Regions from separate parts of the Bacillus sp. NP247 genome, predicted to be linked through region 2. Evidence: predicted binding sites of a transcription regulator. Region 2 holds the regulator's gene; the other holds the start of a gene.

What was found. The regulator CtsR, encoded in region 2, represses protease genes until heat stress. The targets are predictions, from matches to a motif close to ATGGTCAATAAAGGTCAAACA.
Region 1: clpP (ATP-dependent Clp endopeptidase proteolytic subunit ClpP) is a predicted target of CtsR. The motif match lies at 2,687-2,707, and genes of this name have one in related genera.

The regions. Positions count from the first base shown of each region.
Region 1 is NZ_CP076653.1:2,312,550-2,316,992, reverse strand. Features, by position in the region: gene yvcK (gluconeogenesis factor YvcK family protein) at 1-239, shown strand, start outside; gene whiA (DNA-binding protein WhiA) at 328-1,278, shown strand; gene KPL75_RS12340 (HPr family phosphocarrier protein) at 1,302-1,550, shown strand; gene clpP (ATP-dependent Clp endopeptidase proteolytic subunit ClpP) at 2,060-2,641, opposite strand; gene KPL75_RS12330 (DUF421 domain-containing protein) at 2,882-3,751, opposite strand; gene KPL75_RS12325 (DUF1657 domain-containing protein) at 3,772-3,978, opposite strand; gene spoVAE (stage V sporulation protein AE) at 3,990-4,340, opposite strand; gene spoVAD (stage V sporulation protein AD) at 4,340-4,443, opposite strand, start outside.
Region 2 is NZ_CP076653.1:2,761,070-2,765,512, reverse strand. Features, by position in the region: gene KPL75_RS14555 (protein-arginine kinase McsB) at 1-397, opposite strand, end outside; gene KPL75_RS14550 (protein-arginine kinase activator protein McsA) at 402-950, opposite strand; gene ctsR (transcriptional regulator CtsR) at 1,120-1,581, opposite strand; rRNA gene rrf (5S ribosomal RNA) at 1,793-1,908, opposite strand; rRNA gene KPL75_RS14535 (23S ribosomal RNA) at 2,010-4,443, opposite strand, start outside.

The DNA.
Region 1 (4,443 bases), 450 kb from region 2:
CGTTACATGATCATTTAGGTAAACCATTTATCGACACTGTGATTGTAAATAATCGTGATATTCCTCGTGAATTACGTAATTTATATGAGGAAGAAATGTCGGAACCAGTTGTACTGGATACAGATCGTTTTGCTGAACATAATATTGAAATCATTCAAGATCAATTAGCGAAATATGATGATCGTGTTGTAAGACATGATACATTAAAGTTAGCTTCTATTTTATATTCATTGTTATAAATGTGCGTTGCCTCGTTTGAGGTAACGCTCCTCATTCATATAGGACAAGATTTTTGTTCCAAAGTAATAGTATAAGGAGGTGTTGACTGTGTCATTTGCATCAGAAACAAAGAAAGAGTTGACCAACCTTGAAATGAAGGAATGCTGCGAGAAATCAGAATTATCGGCGTTGCTTCGAATGAACGGATCGCTTTCTTTTTCAAACCGTCGCCTATCTATCGATATTCAAACGGAAAATGCAGCAATTGCAAGAAGGATTTATACGCTTTTGAAAAAGGGATATGATGTGACGGTAGAATTACTTGTTCGTAAAAAAATGCGATTGAAGAAAAATAATGTATATATCGTGCGGCTTGTTGAGAAGTCTCGCGAAATATTAGCAGATCTTCACATTGTTCGAGATGACTTTTCGTTTATTCGAAATATATCACAGGGATTAATCGAGAAGAAATGTTGTAAACGATCGTATTTACGCGGTGCATTTTTAGCAGGTGGTTCAGTAAATAACCCAGAAACATCATCTTATCATTTAGAGATCTTTTCGTTATATAAGGAACATAATGATTCTATATGTGAACTGATGAACGGATTTGATTTAAATAGTAAGACGTTGGAAAGAAGAAAAGGGTACATTACGTATTTGAAAGAAGCTGAGAAAATTACAGAGTTTTTAAATATTATAGGTGCTCATAATGCACTTTTAAGATTTGAAGATATTCGAATTGTTCGCGATATGCGTAATTCAGTAAATCGTTTAGTTAACTGCGAAACAGCTAATTTAAATAAAACAATTGGTGCAGCGCTAAGGCAAATTGAGAACATCCGCTATATTGATGAGACGGTTGGGCTTGATATTTTGCCAGATAAATTAAGAGAAATTGCACAGTTACGAAGAGATTATCAAGATGTAACATTGAAAGAGTTAGGTGAGATGGTATCCGGGGGGAAAATTAGTAAATCGGGTATTAATCATCGTTTGCGTAAAATCGATGAAATTGCAGAGAAATTACGCGCGGGGGAAACAGTAGCAAAAAAATAAGAGGTTAAAGGGGAAATGGAGCTGTGGTTCAAAAACTGGTTAAAGTTGCATTAAAAAACGGCTTACAAGCACGTCCGGCTGCGTTGTTTGTACAAGAGGCGAATCGCTTTCATTCTGATATTTTCATTGAGAAAGATGGAAAGACGGTTAATGCAAAGAGCATAATGGGGATTATGAGCTTAGCAATCGGAACTGGTAGCATGATTACAATCACAACAGAAGGTTCAGATGCAGAAGAGGCTTTGGAAGCATTAGCTGCATATGTACAATAAAAGGCTATCGCGAATGTGCGATAGCTTTTTTGTTTTGTTACTTGCGGGCATTCTGTTTGGTGCGGGGTAACAATCAGTCGGGTATGTTGGTGGTTCGTGCTTGTCGGTAAGTCGATATATTGAAAAAATCGCTGATATAATTTGAGTTGTGTTCGATATAATTGAAAAATCGCTGATATATCTCGGTAAATACAAGATGGGGTATGTGCGCGGGAGTACATGATAAAAAAGCGCCCTGTAATAGGGCGCTTCCGCTTTTAGTTATATCTAGCTCCAGTGGCTAGCTCTTCGTGTCTAAGAACCTTCCGCATAAGAAGGCAAAAAGCGCCTTTTATGCGAAAGAACCTTAGCCAGTCAGAGCTGAACGAGCCGCCTCTGCTTTTAGTATATCCAGCTCCAGCGGCTAGAATCTCCGGTCGTTTCGCCCCTTGATTCGAGGCAAAAAGCGCCTCGGAATCAGGGGCTCCATCGCCCTGCAATTCTGAACGAGCCGCCTCTGCTTTTAGTTATTAACGATTTGTAAAGATCTTATCGATTAAACCGTATTCTAGAGCTCTTTCTGCTGTCATGAAGTTGTCGCGGTCTGTGTCGCGTTGTAGAACTTCAAGTGGTTGACCTGTGCGGTCAGCAAGGATTTGGTTTAATTTTTCACGTAAGAATAGGATGCGTTTTGCAGCGATTTCGATTTCAGTCGCTTGACCTTGTGCACCACCAAGTGGTTGGTGAATCATTACTTCACTGTTAGGAAGAGCGAAACGTTTTCCTTTTTCACCTGCTGCAAGTAAGAATGCACCCATAGATGCAGCCATACCGATACAGATTGTTGATACTTGTGGTTTAATAAACTGCATTGTATCGTAAATTGCCATACCAGCTGTGATAGAACCACCAGGGCTGTTGATATAGATGTGAATATCTTTTTCTGGATCTTGAGATTCCAAGAATAAAAGCTGGGAAACGATTGAGTTTGCTACGTTGTCATCAATTGCGCTACCAAGCATAATGATGCGGTCTTTTAATAGTCGAGAGTAAATATCGTAAGCGCGTTCTCCACGATTTGTTTGTTCAATTACTGTAGGAATTAAATTCATCTGTTATTTCCTCCTTTGAAAGCTTTCTTAGTTTATAATACAATTATGGTCAATAAAGGTCAAACGAAACCACTTTAAATCAAAAAAATATGTAGTTGTATCATGAAATATTCGCTATGTTTTTGAAATTCCCTGCTTATGTATCTTCAACATCATAACCGAATTACATAAATTTAAACGTCATGAAAACTGTAGGAAAAAAGAAAAGAACGCCTTTTGATTGAAGCGTTCTTTCGGTATTTATTCTTTTAAAAGATAGGTTACTCTATTTAAAATCTTTTCGATTTGTTTCGCGTTTTTACTATACATTTCGCTAGCTGATTTCGACTTTGTTTCTAAAGAAAATAGTTCAAGATCAGCATGGCATTTTTTTAAAGATGCTAATAATAAAGGTTTGTTTTGAGGAGAAGGCATTTGGAGTTTGTCATTATAAATGTCGATAGTGAGTTGTCCGTATGAGTCAACTTGACCGAGAAAGACATTTTCGATGACAACGCCGAGTTTTTCTAATTCTGAATGTAGCCAAGCCCGGTTATGCCCGCTTGATGACAGAGGTTCATCTAGTATATTTCCATCCATAATAACAGTTTGTGGTTCCTTCTCGTTTGGTACTTTTAAGCCTACGTCTTTTGCTGTAAGTGGTTGGCGATCTTTCTTTAATAATACATTTAATTCACCGCTCGGTTCTAGTACTGCAAATTCAACATCAGCTACGCTGAACGCATCTTTTCCTCGGAGTAGTTCAAGTAATTCGTCACTTGTATATTTTTCTTTCTTTAAGTTATCTTCGAGTATTTTTCCATCTTTTATTAATACGGTAGATTTTCCTTCAAAGAAGTCCCGAGCTGTTTTGTTCTTTAAGGAGAGGATTCCTGTGAAAAAAGGTACTACAGCGAAAATGAGTATCGCAAAGACGCCGTGGAAAAATTTTGAATCGAGCCCTGTAGATACTTGGGCAGCGATGTCACCGATTGTCATTCCGGCTATGTATTCAAAAAAGGAGAGCTGAGAGATTTGTCTTTTCCCTAGCCATTTCGTAATAGCGAATAAAATGATTAATATGAATACAGAGCGAAGAATAACGAGTGTCCATTCGGGCAGGTGAGACATAGTCATTTCCTCCAGTCTACTTAAAACCCTTTATATTGAGGTTCTTCACGTTCTAATACTGAAATTCTATCCTTTAAATCAGCGATGACGCTGTCCATTTCTAACATACATTCATGAAATACGCGTTTTGATTCCGCGTCCTGTGAATTTAATGAAAGAGAGCTTAAACTTGCTTGAGCGCCCCTTACACTTGCAAGGCAGGTTTTTACGCTAGCGATAACAGTCATGAAAACACCTCTTATCCTTTCGGTTTGAATAGCAATGCTCCAATGAATCCGAAAATAATAGCTGCTGATACACCAGCACTCGTTACTTTAAACATACCGGTAATTACGCCGACGATTCCATGTTTAGCTGCTTCTTCCATCGCGCCGTGAACGAGGGCATTACCGAAGCTTGTAATTGGTACTGTTGCCCCGGCCCCAGCGAAATCAATTAGTGGTTCATACAAATTGAATCCGTCTAATATAGCTCCAGCAACAACGAGCGTTGCCATCGTATGTGCAGGTGTAAGTTTGCCGACATCAAACATAAGTTGCCCGATTACGCATATAAGTCCACCAATGACGAAAGCCCAGAAAAAAATCATTACGTTGCACCTCCAAATTCAATTGAAACAGCGTGAGCGATACATGGAATTGTTTCTTCTTGTTGGAATGTAAGAGGAGATAGTAAAGCACCTGTCGCAACAA
Region 2 (4,443 bases):
AACCTGAAAATAGGCACTGAATTCTAACATGATCCTCTTCATTAAGCATGATACTTATATGTTCACTTTCTGATAGTAGGCATGCTCCGTATTCTGTTCCTGCAAGATTTGGACTAATTAAATGCTTCTCAACTAACACTCTCCTTTGAAGAGGATTTAATTCATTCATTTTTAATAGTTCAAATTTCCCAAAAGGTTCTACAGGCTTATTTATAAACTTCTTCTTAAATAACTCATGAATCTGTTTAGCTTCTTCTTCGTTTTGCATAGTAGAGAATTGATATTTTTTAAAATTACGAGCCAAACGAATTCGACTACTTAAAACAATATCAGAATCAGGGCCATCCCCCTTCATCCATGGACTAATCGCTTCATTCATAATTCTGTCCAGTGACATAGAACTATTCCCCCTCTCTATGCTCACTAAGCTGATTTTCAAGATCTCGAATTTTATCTCTTACTTCAGCTGCTTTCTCAAATTCCTCTTTCTGCACATATTGTTTCAGATTGAGTTTTAGTTCATCTAATTCTTTCTTTAAGTACATATTTCCTTCTATACGTCCAGGAATTTTCCCACAATGTTCTGTATGCCCACCGTGAAGACGCTTTAACAATGGTTTTAAATGCCCCTTAAATGTATCGTAACAAGAAGCACATCCAAAGCGTCCCACTTTTGTAAATTGTTCATATGTCATCTTACAATTCGGACATCTTAATATATTTGTATTTGAAAATGCATCTTGCCCTTCTTCAAACATTGCTGGTTCACTATGCAATAATCCGGCTAATAGGTCATGGAATGAAAAATTAGACTGCGGTGATTGAAAGAAAGACGTATAGCCACTTTGTTCTGCACATTGCTCACAAAGATGAACTTCCGCCTTTTTTTCATTGATTACTTTTGTATAATGTAAAGTTGCTGGTCTTATATTACAGTTTTGACAAGTCATCGCTATCCCCCACCTTTACAACAGGAACGATCTATCTCATGATACTTTTCATACATTACTAGATTGTTCTCTTTCCTTAATCCATTTAGTAAAAGCACATGTCATCTTTCAAAATCCCTACAATATTAAACTGCATTATCTTAGTTATCATTCTTAACAAAAGTTATACTTATTTATATTTCAGTGTTCTTAACATTGCGCATAATATTCGAGCCCTAAGTTCATCTCGAGAAGGAACATCCATTAATAATACAGAACGATCTAGTACACTTAACATAAGTTTAGCTTCACGATTTGTTATAATACCCTCTTCTATTAAACGTATGATCATACTTTCAGCATTTCCTTGTGCAACGCTATGATCAATCATATGAAGCATTTGATCAATAATGTCTATATCATCATGCAGTTTGACTTTTATAATGCGAATGTAACCTCCTCCACCTCGTTTACTTTCTACTACAAATCCTCTTTCTAACGTAAAACGGGTATTGATTACATAGTTGATTTGAGACGGCACACAATCGAATCGATCCGCAATCTCATTCCTCTTGATTTCAATCACATTATTATTGCTTAAGTCAATAACTTGCTTTAGATATTTCTCAATGATATCAGATATATTTCTCATTTATCCGCCACCTTTATTGACTTTGACTATCTTTGACTTTAATTATATACGTATTAAAAAAATTTGCAACTCTTTTGCTTATTCACTATCCTAGCCACATTTCCCTGGCTTTAATCAAAAGGACAATTCTTTAAGTAAAGATTTTTTAAATTACTATGAATTATAAAAAGAAACACAAAAAAACACGAGTCAAATGACTCGTGTTTTAGTTGCCTGGCAACGTCCTACTCTCACAGGGACAAGGTCCCAACTACCATCGGCGCTAGAGAGCTTAACTTCCGTGTTCGGTATGGGAACGGGTGTGGCCTCTCTGCCATCATTACCAGACTGTATTCATTTAAGACAAGAATTATCATAACTTATTCGACATTTAAAGTCAACAAGTTTTTTATATTCTTTCAAAACTAGATAACATTGCTTCATATTATATGGTTAAGTCCTCGATCTATTAGTATTCGTCAGCTCCACATGTCACCATGCTTCCACCTCGAACCTATCAACCTGATCATCTTTCAGGGATCTTACTAGCTTACGCTATGGGAAATCTCATCTTGAGGGGGGCTTCATGCTTAGATGCTTTCAGCACTTATCCCTTCCGCACATAGCTACCCAGCTATGCCCTTGGCAGAACAACTGGTACACCAGCGGTGCGTCCATCCCGGTCCTCTCGTACTAAGGACAGCTCCTCTCAAATTTCCTACGCCCACGACGGATAGGGACCGAACTGTCTCACGACGTTCTGAACCCAGCTCGCGTACCGCTTTAATGGGCGAACAGCCCAACCCTTGGGACCGACTACAGCCCCAGGATGCGATGAGCCGACATCGAGGTGCCAAACCTCCCCGTCGATGTGGACTCTTGGGGGAGATAAGCCTGTTATCCCCGGGGTAGCTTTTATCCGTTGAGCGATGGCCCTTCCATGCGGAACCACCGGATCACTAAGCCCGACTTTCGTCCCTGCTCGACTTGTAGGTCTCGCAGTCAAGCTCCCTTATGCCTTTGCACTCTACGAATGATTTCCAACCATTCTGAGGGAACCTTTGGGCGCCTCCGTTACACTTTAGGAGGCGACCGCCCCAGTCAAACTGCCCACCTGACACTGTCTCCCGGGTCGATAAGACCCGTAGGTTAGAATTTCAATACAGTCAGGGCGGTATCCCACCAGCGCCTCCACCGAAGCTAGCGCTCCGGTTTCAATGGCTCCCGCCTATCCTGTACAAACTGTACCAAAATTCAATATCAGGCTACAGTAAAGCTCCACGGGGTCTTTCCGTCCTGTCGCGGGTAACCTGCATCTTCACAGGTACTATAATTTCACCGAGTCTCTGGTTGAGACAGTGCCCAAATCGTTACACCTTTCGTGCGGGTCGGAACTTACCCGACAAGGAATTTCGCTACCTTAGGACCGTTATAGTTACGGCCGCCGTTTACTGGGGCTTCAGTTCAGAGCTTCGCTTACGCTAACCCCTCTCCTTAACCTTCCAGCACCGGGCAGGTGTCAGCCCCTATACTTCGCCTTACGGCTTCGCAGAGACCTGTGTTTTTGCTAAACAGTCGCTTGGGCCTATTCACTGCGGCTTTCCGTTAAGAAAGCACCCCTTCTCCCGAAGTTACGGGGTCATTTTGCCGAGTTCCTTAACCAGAGTTCTCTCGCACACCTTAGGATTCTCTCCTCGCCTACCTGTGTCGGTTTGCGGTACAGGCACCTTTTATCTCGCTAGAAGCTTTTCTTGGCAGCGGGGAATCAAAGACTTCGCTCCATAAGGAGCTTCCCCATCACAGCTCAGCCTTCACGATAAGCGGATTTGCCTACTTATCAGCCTAACTGCTTGGACGTGCACAACCAATCGCACGCTTCTTCTATCCTTCTGCGTCCCTCCATTGCTCAAACGATAAAGAGGTGGTACAGGAATATCAACCTGTTGTCCATCGCCTACGCCTGTCGGCCTCGGCTTAGGTCCTGACTAACCCTGAGCGGACGAGCCTTCCTCAGGAAACCTTAGGCATTCGGTGGACGGGATTCTCACCCGTCTTTCGCTACTCATACCGGCATTCTCACTTCTAAGCGCTCCACCAGTCCTTCCGGTCTGACTTCACTGCACTTAGAACGCTCCCCTACCACTGATACCATTGGTATCAATTCGCAGCTTCGGTGGTGTATTTAGCCCCGGTACATTTTCGGCGCAGAGTCACTCGACTAGTGAGCTATTACGCACTCTTTAAATGGTGGCTGCTTCTGAGCCAACATCCTAGTTGTCTAAGCAACTCCACATCCTTTTCCACTTAATACACACTTTGGGACCTTAGCTGGCGATCTGGGCTGTTTCCCTCTTGACTACGGATCTTATCACTCGCAGTCTGACTCCTAAGGATAAGTCATTGGCATTCGGAGTTTGACTGAATTCGGTAATCCGATGAGGACCCCTAGTTCAATCAGTGCTCTACCTCCAAGACTCTTACACTTAAGGCTAGCCCTAAAGCTATTTCGGGGAGAACCAGCTATCTCCAGGTTCGATTGGAATTTCTCCGCTACCCACACCTCATCCCCGCACTTTTCAACGTGCGTGGGTTCGGGCCTCCATTCAGTGTTACCTGAACTTCACCCTGGACATGGGTAGATCACCTGGTTTCGGGTCTACGACCACGTACTAAACGCCCTATTCAGACTCGCTTTCGCTGCGGCTCCGCCTCTTCAGCTTAACCTCGCACGGGATCGTAACTCGCCGGTTCATTCTACAAAAGGCACGCCATCACCCATTAACGGGCTCTGACTATTTGTAGGCACACGGTTTCAGGATCTCTTTCACTCCCCTTCCGGGGTGCTTTTCACCTTTCCCTCACGGTACTGGTTCACTATCGATC